2 regions of the Planococcus alkaliphilus genome follow, and region 2 is predicted to be linked to the other one. Evidence: a T-box and tRNA genes for the amino acid it is inferred to sense, from the RefSeq annotation. Region 2 holds a T-box; the other holds one or more tRNA genes.

Region 1 (4,430 bases), 240 kb from region 2:
CAACACGCTGCTTGCGTTTGCTCCGAGAATTTGGGAGGAAATCAATGGATTGGCCGATGCACTCGAATGGAGTATGCAAGACGCCATCCGCGAATTCGGCGGCTATTATTTGGAATACACGAGAAGCGGCTGTTCGATTTTTACAAGCAGCGCATACATGGTCCGCAATTACGACAGCTCTCCCGAAGGCTACGAAGGACGGTTTGCCCTGTACCAGCCGACAGACGGCGGCTATGCCACCATCGGACCGACCATGCAAATTACCGGCAGAACCGACGGGTTAAATGAAAAAGGGCTCGTAATGGGCTATAACTTCATCAATCGGCGCAATTCTGAAGACGGTTTTATTTGCAATATGATCGGCCGGTTGATCTTAGAGAATTGTGCAACTGTGGAAGAAGCGATTGAATTGCTGGAAGAAATACCACACCGCCGTTCTTTCAGCTATGTGCTGCTCGACCGAAGCGGGAAATCCGTAGTCGTTGAAGCTTCTCCACGCTCTGTCGTTGCACGCACTTCAAACGTTTCCACCAATCATTTTGAATTGCTGACTGAAGAAAACCGCTACCAGATGAAAGATTCGATTCGCCGTGAAGAAACCATTCGCACCCATTTAAACGAAGCAACAGATGCCTACAGTGCCTTTCGCAGATTGAACGATTTGGAACAAGGCGTCTTTTCGGAGAAATACAGCACGGCTTCCGGAACGCTCCATACCGCTTTTTACTTCCCGGAAAGCTTGGAAGTCGGTTTTGCCCTCGGTCCGAATCGCTTGCCGCTCATGTTTGATTTTAAGAAGTGGCTGCAAGGCGAACGACTGCTTGCTAAACGCATCAACGGAAAAATCGATACGAAACTGCCATTCCCACATATGGCAGAAATGTAAAAAAAGCGCCCTCCACCGGGCGCTTTTTTCATTTGCTTAAACAAACTGCTTATCCAGATGGGCAAAACCGATATCTGTATCGATCTCCCCGTAGATTTTACGTTCGGTGAGGTCTTCTCCTGCCAGCCATTTTTTGAAATCAAAAATTTCTGGTTCCTGGTTTCCGCCTAGCGCAAACCATACCGCCAATTCTTTCGGCAAATAAGCAGACGTATGGATGGTCCCTGCCCAGCTCTTATACAACTTCGAGAACACACCTTTATCTACATCATTGAACAGGCGAAAAGCCTGATAAGCATCCTGCGTTGCATCCGGCTGCTGCCTGATCGCATCCAAGCGTTCATACGAATCGTTTAAGTAATTCCGGTTTTCATGTTGTTGAATTTCAAAATGGTTGGTGCACGCCGCATCCTTCCTGACATCGACTGCTCTCGGGCTTGCTTCAATGATGGCAGACTCGCCGCTCTTATCTTGCACAACGTAGCTAAACGAACCGCGATGCGGAATTTCTTTTAAAAGTGCAACTGCTTCTTGAATCGTCGAACAAGTCTCAAGCATGATCCGGCCAATCATATAGCAGACAAATCCGTCTCCCGGCTGTTTCCGATGCGTGAAATTATACCCCATCGCAAAGCCCTTCTCATTCATGCCATCCATGCGCCCCGTTATGCGGGAAGAAGGCCCAATAAAGGCATAGCCGCCATCCGTTGGCTGAAACAGCAAAAAACGCCCTTCATAAGTCTGAGGATGGAAATCATAATTGCGGACCAAGAAGTCATCTCCTGTCACAATTGAACAGCCAGATGGCATCGCATCGATGCGGTAGCCTCCGAAATCCCTTAGCACTTCCTCCATCGGCAAATCCAAGCTTTCCTGAAGCCCAAGCAACTCTTCCCAAATCCCCGGAGCAAACTGCAAAAAGGCAGTTTTGGTTTCATTTACATCAATTTTAAATCTCGGCCGTTTCGCTTTCCATTGCTTTCTGCGGTTATCCAAAATAATGGATTCCCTTAACCGTTCTCCTTGCATCTTTCCAAACTCATAATGGCTGCCACGGAATTGAAAAATATCGCTATGTATCTGCTTCATAGGCTCCTCCTTCTGCTTTTAAACACATTTTCTCCCGTCATTATATCAAGCAAATAATGGATAAAGACAGGAATTGTGCTTTTTGCCGGTTTCTTTAATAGACTCATGGAGCATATATGCCTCTAATTCTTCTTTTAAGACACTTAACAGCTGCAGAAATACTTTAGTGGAATAACTCTTCCTATTGATTAAAAAGTGTTTCTACAGCAAGCTCCCAAGCTTTTCAGCAATAACCCTCTTCTTCTTCAATAAAAGAGCATAAAAAAACACTTCTTGCATGAAGCAAGAAGTGTTTCAGCATCCGCTAAGCGGTGCAAAGTATACCGGCGGTCGGGGTCGAACCGACACTCCCGTGAAGGAACGGGATTTTGAGTCCCGCGCGTCTGCCAATTCCGCCACGCCGGCTTAATCGAATTGGACAAGATTTATCTTAACATAGCTTTTATAAATTGCACAAGCCTTTTTTGCGAAAAGTCTCATCATCCGTCTAAATCCATAAGCTATGAAAGCCGCTGCCAAAGTCCAAAGAAAAACAGGGCTTTGAATATCAAAGTCCCTGTCTTTATTTTAAAGGAAAATATTAAGGATGAAATAGATGGCTGCGGCTAATGCTGCCGATATCGGCATCGTAATCACCCATGTGATCAGCATCGTTTTACCGGTTCCCCATTTCACGCCTTTAAGCCGATGTGAAGCTCCTACCCCCATAATGGAAGAGGAAATGACGTGCGTTGTACTAACCGGTAAATGAATGAATGTCGCTCCGAAGATAACGGCTGCTCCAGTCAAATCAGCAGCTACGCCATTGACAGGACGGATTTTCATAATCTTGCCGCCAACGGTCTTAATGATCCGCCATCCGCCAACAGACGTCCCTAATGCCATTGCGGCAGCACAAGTAGCTTGCACCCATAACTGAATATCATCTGAAGATTGGTAGTTGTTGACGATCAACGCCATTGTGATAATCCCCATCGCTTTTTGTGCGTCATTCGTACCATGCGAAAATGATTGCAAAGCCGCTGTCGCAATTTGAATCAAGCGGAAGTTTCGATTCGTTTTCGTTAAATTATTATTTTTGAATACTACTTTAAAGATACTATATACAAGATACCCCACAGCGAATGCCAGAATAGGCGATAAAATCAACGCTTGGAGAATTTTTATAAACCCTCCGTAATTCAATGCTGCAAATCCTGCCGCTGCAATGGCAGCACCGGCGATAGAACCGATTAAAGCATGGGAAGAACTACTCGGAATTCCGTAATACCAGGTAACCAAATTCCAAGTGATTGCAGCAAGCAAAGCGGCTAAAATCACCACCGACCCATTCGTCAATGTAAATGGATCAACAATATCCTTCGTAATTGTTTTTGCTACTCCTGTAAATGCCATAGCTCCGACAAAGTTCATTACCGCAGCAAGCATAATTGCATGACGCGGCTTTAAAGCTTTTGTAGAGACTGCAGTAGCTATTGAATTGGCTGTATCGTGAAAGCCATTGATAAAGTCGAATATTATAGCAAAAACGACAATTAAAACTGTTATTAGCAGAACCATATCCATCGGTCATCTTGCTCCTTAAGCGTTTTTCATGATAATAGACTCAAATGTATTTGCTACCTTTTGGCAATGGTCTGCAATTTCTTCAAGCTCTTCATAGATTTCTTTATATTGAATAATGCGGATCGGATCTTTTTCCGTCTGGAAGAGATGTTTGATCGCATGGCGTCTCGTCACATCACATTGGGACTCGTAATCTTTTATTTTAATGGCGTGCTCTCTCATAGCCGGCAATTTCTTAGAAGACATCAAATCCACAGCCGTTTCGATTTCAATCGTGCTGAGGCGGATCGCTTCTACAAACTCCAACATGAATTCATCCGCATTGACGATTGAATACATTTCAAACATTGAGGCAGTATGATCTAAACCATCTAGCACATCATCCATACTCATAGCCAGTGCGAGAATGTCTTCTCTTTCAATAGGCGTGATAAAAGCGTTGTTCAAGTCCTGGATGACTGTATGGACATAATTATCGCCTTTTGTTTCATAATCTTTCATCGTATTGGAGAAAATCTTCAAATCACTGATTTCCCGCAATTTATAGTCAGCAAAATAAGCTGCACTCTCTTTTAAATTCAAAGCGATATCCCCTAGTAGAACTGCAAACTTATCTTTTTTCTTGAAAGCCATTTTCTTACCTCCGCTAATTTCTAAAATAAATTCAAAGCTAGATTATGATAGCTCTTTTTAATCTTTTTTAATAGAACTTTAACCCCAACTTTACAAAACCTTAATAAAACAAACGATTATGAATTTCCTGTTTAATCTATTCGATTTTCTTTAATCTCCATTTCTGTAATAACGTAACGGCTGCTGATCTCCTTCGCCATTTAATCTGATCCCTGTTAAAGAGAACTTCTCAAATTAGCTAATTTAGTATAAAACA
Region 2 (4,430 bases):
CCTTCGGGGAAATGTTCGTGTGGCCTGCTGTGCCGGCACTTGCGAATCAGCTTGCTCCGAAAGGCCGTGAAGGATTTTATCAAGGGATCGTCAACAGCGTGGCAACAGGCGGGCGCATGGTCGGGCCGCTGCTCGGCGGTGTCATGGTCGACGTCTACGGGATGCCGGCATTATTTGTGCTCGTGACGGTATTGGTGGCAATCGCCATTGTCACTTCCTTGCTATATGACCGTCCGTTGAAAAAAGAGCAGGCAGAGCAGCTTCAAGAAAAGTGTAGTTGATGAAATAAGGAAGAAGGCCAGAAACGGGCCTTCTTTTTTATTTGTAAAAATTGCATCGGCAGTTATTCCTTTTGGTTTTGGGTCCATGTATTGCCTTTTGGCTGAGACTTTGTTTAAATTGAAGGTGAAAGCGTTTTTATTTACATAATTCTGTCAACGGAAAGAACGGGGGATGGCTAAAATGAAACCGATTTATGGATCCGCACGCGAAGCGGTGGAACAGATTCAAGACGGCGCAACAATTATGGTTGGCGGGTTCGGGCTCGTAGGGATTCCGGAACAGCTGATTTTGGCGTTGGTCGACAAAGGGGTAACGGACTTGACCGTCATTTCGAATAACTGTGGAGTTGACGAGTGGGGTCTCGGCCTTTTGCTGAAGAACAAACAAATCAAGAAAATGATCGGCTCTTATGTGGGAGAAAATAAGGAATTTGAGCGCCAAGTACTGTCTGGCGAAATAGAAGTGGAATTGACGCCGCAAGGCACATTGGCTGAAAAGATGCGTGCAGGCGGAGCTGGGATTCCGGCATTCTTCACACCGGCTGGAGTGGGTACGACGGTCGCTGAAGGAAAAGAAATCCGTGAGTTTGACGGCAAAGAATACGTGCTTGAACATGCACTTCGTGCCGATTTCGCATTAGTGCGTGCACATAAAGCGGATAAGATGGGGAATCTCGTCTACAACAAAACTGCGCAGAATTTCAATCCGTTGGCCGCAGCGGCTGGAAAAATTACGATTGCGGAAGTCGAAGAAATCGTTGAAACCGGCGACATCGATCCGAATCATGTCCAAACGCCGAGCATTTATGTGCAAGGCTTATTGCAAGCGAAGCAGGAAAAACGCATTGAACGGTTAACGACCCGTTCAGTCTAAGAAAGGATGTGTGCAGCGATGGATAAAAACCAAGTAAGAGAAAGAATTGCGAGACGTGCAGAAAAAGAAATCAACGATGGAGACTACGTAAACTTAGGGATCGGGATGCCGACTTTGGTGGCTAATTTTATCTCGGACAACAAAAGCGTCGTGCTCCAATCAGAAAACGGATTGCTCGGCATCGGGCCCTATCCAACTGAAGACGAAGTGGATCCGGATTTGATCAATGCCGGCAAAGAAACTGTGACGACCATTAAAGGCTCTTCTTTTTTCACAAGCGCTGAATCGTTCGCGATGATTCGCGGCGGGCATATTGATGTGGCGATCTTAGGCGGAATGGAAGTTGCTGAAAATGGGGACTTGGCGAACTGGATGATTCCCGGGAAAATGATCAAGGGCATGGGCGGAGCGATGGATCTGGTGCATGGCGCCAAAAAGGTGATTGTCATCATGGACCATGTATCGAAAGACGGATCTTCGAAAATCAAAAAGCAATGCGAATTGCCGCTTACAGGCAAAGGTGTTGTCAATAAGATCATCACCGACCGTGCCGTCATCGAGGTGACAGCAGATGGATTGGTGCTGACGGAAGTGTTCGAAGGCTTCAGCGTCCAAGATATCATTGATGCTACAGATGCGCCTCTGAATACAGAAAACGTGAAAGTGTCCTGAGCTATTGCCAAAAAACGGCGGTTCCGCTAAACTAAAGATAATAGCAAACGACAGTGAAGAGGAACAGTAAATTGTTTTCATTCCGAAGAGAGCCGGCGGTAGGTGCAAGCCGGTGTTTGGAGCAATTGAACTCGCCTTGGAGTCCGTGTATGTGAAACCAAGTAAGATACACCGTTTTCCGCGTTAAGGAGTCAAGTTGAGCGAGCAATCGCTAATTTGGGTGGTACCGCGGGAAACTCCCGTCCCTTATTAATATGAGGGACGGGAGTTTTTATTTTTGAGGAGGAATTTGAGATGACATTCAAGCACAAGACAGTCGAGAAGAAATGGCAGAAGTTCTGGGATCAGAACAAAACGTTCAAAATGGAAACTGATTTTGATAAACCGAAGTTCTACGCATTGGATATGTTCCCTTACCCCTCTGGAGCTGGACTCCACGTTGGGCACCCGGAAGGTTACACGGCAACGGATATCTTAAGCCGAGTGAAGCGCATGCAGGGCTATAATGTCCTTCATCCGATGGGCTGGGATGCATTCGGCCTTCCGGCAGAACAATATGCACTGGATACAGGAAACGACCCGGCGGAATTCACGGCGAAAAACATCGCAACGTTCAAACGCCAAATCCAGGAACTTGGATTTTCGTATGACTGGGACCGCGAAGTCAACACGACGGATCCCTCTTACTATAAATGGACACAATGGATTTTTATCCAGCTTTACAATAAAGGCTTGGCCTATGTAGACGAAGTGGCTGTGAACTGGTGCCCGGCACTGGGTACAGTTCTTGCTAATGAAGAAGTGGTCGACGGCGTTTCTGAACGCGGAGGGCATCCCGTCGAACGCCGCCCGATGCGCCAATGGGTGCTGCGTATTACAGAATATGCGGACCGTTTGCTTGAAGATTTGGATGATCTTGACTGGCCAGAAAGCTTAAAAGACATGCAGCGCAACTGGATCGGAAAATCCGAAGGGGCAGAACTTGAGTTTGGAGTCGAAGGCACAGCGCATTCTTTCCGCGCATTTACAACACGTCCAGATACGATTTTCGGTGCAACTTATGCAGTGCTTGCACCTGAACATAAATTGGTGGCTTCCATCACGACGGCTGATCAAAAAGCGGCAGTCGAAAAATACATCGATGACGTGAAAACGAAAAGCGATTTAGAGCGTACGGATTTGGCCAAATCGAAATCAGGCGTCTTTACCGGTTCATTTGCAATCAATCCGGTCAGCGGCGAAAAAATGCCGATCTGGATTGCCGATTATGTACTTGCTACTTACGGAACTGGGGCCATCATGGCAGTTCCAGCACATGATGAGCGCGACTATGAATTTGCGAAGCAATTCGACTTGCCGATTGTCGAAGTAGTATCCGGCGGGAACATCGCGGAAGAAGCATACGCAGGCGACGGTGAATTGATCAATTCCGATTTCTTGAACGGATTGAACAAAAAAGAAGCGATCGCAAAAGCGATTTCTTGGCTTGAAGAACACGGTGTCGGCGAGAAGAAAATCACCTATCGCCTACGCGACTGGCTGTTCAGCCGCCAGCGCTATTGGGGTGAGCCAATTCCGATCATCCACTGGGAAGATGGCACAATGACACCGGTAGATGAAAAAGACTTGCCGTTGACGCTGCCGATAACGAAAGATATTAAACCGAGCGGAACAGGCGAATCGCCGCTTGCGAATATCACAGAATGGGTCAATGTCGTCCATCCGGAAACAGGCATGAAAGGCCGCCGCGAAACAAATACGATGCCGCAATGGGCGGGAAGCTGCTGGTACTACTTGCGCTATATCGATCCGACAAATGATGAAATGTTGGCAGATCCGGAATTATTGAAGCACTGGCTTCCGGTCGATGTCTATATCGGCGGAGCAGAACATGCCGTCCTTCATTTATTGTATGCGCGTTTCTGGCATAAAGTGCTTTACGATCTTGGTGTTGTGCCGACGAAAGAGCCGTTCCAGAAATTGTTCAACCAAGGAATGATCCTTGGAGAAGGCAATGAAAAAATGTCGAAATCTAAAGGCAATGTCGTCAACCCAGACCAGATCATCGAAAGCCACGGTGCAGACACACTTCGCCTTTATGAAATGTTCATGGGACCGCTTGAAGCTTCGATTGCTTGGTCAACTAATGGCTTGGACGGGGCACGCCGCTTCCTAGACCGTGTTTGGCGGTTGTTCATCGATGAAGAAAGAGATGCATTGAGTGCAAAAATCGTGGATTCAAACGACGGCAAATTGGAAAAAGTCTATCACCAAACCGTGAAGAAAGTAACGGAAGACTTTGAAGGGCTTCGTTTCAATACAGGCATTTCGCAAATGATGGTCTTCATCAACGAAGGCTATAAAGTCGACGCGATTCCAAAAGAATACGTTGAAGGCTTTGTGAAATTATTGTCGCCAGTTGCTCCGCACGTAGCAGAAGAGCTATGGGAGAAATTGGGCCACTCAGAAACGGTGACATATGAAGCTTGGCCAACGTTCGATGAATCGAAAATGATCGATGATGAAATCGAGGTAGTTGTCCAAGTGAACGGCAAAGTGAAAACGAAATTACTGATTGCTAAAGACAGCACGAAAGAACAATT

What was found. A T-box is a leader RNA that pairs with one kind of tRNA and senses whether it is charged. The one in region 2 lies ahead of leuS (leucine--tRNA ligase), so its partner is inferred to be a tRNA-Leu.
Region 1: it encodes a tRNA-Leu, which carries the amino acid that the T-box ahead of leuS (leucine--tRNA ligase) is inferred to sense. The anticodon was not compared.

Annotation. Positions count from the first base shown of each region.
Region 1 covers NZ_CM168060.1:1,052,184-1,056,613, reverse strand. Annotated here, with positions in the region: gene AC2EXB_RS05445 (C45 family autoproteolytic acyltransferase/hydrolase) at 1-886, shown strand, start outside; gene AC2EXB_RS05440 (C45 family autoproteolytic acyltransferase/hydrolase) at 923-1,975, opposite strand; tRNA gene AC2EXB_RS05435 (tRNA-Leu) at 2,297-2,380, opposite strand; gene AC2EXB_RS05430 (anion permease) at 2,543-3,541, opposite strand; gene AC2EXB_RS05425 (DUF47 domain-containing protein) at 3,557-4,174, opposite strand.
Region 2 covers NZ_CM168060.1:1,292,421-1,296,850, forward strand. Annotated here, with positions in the region: gene AC2EXB_RS06745 (MDR family MFS transporter) at 1-281, shown strand, start outside; gene AC2EXB_RS06750 (CoA transferase subunit A) at 463-1,155, shown strand; gene AC2EXB_RS06755 (3-oxoacid CoA-transferase subunit B) at 1,174-1,827, shown strand; T-box leader at 1,872-2,077, shown strand; gene leuS (leucine--tRNA ligase) at 2,122-4,430, shown strand, end outside.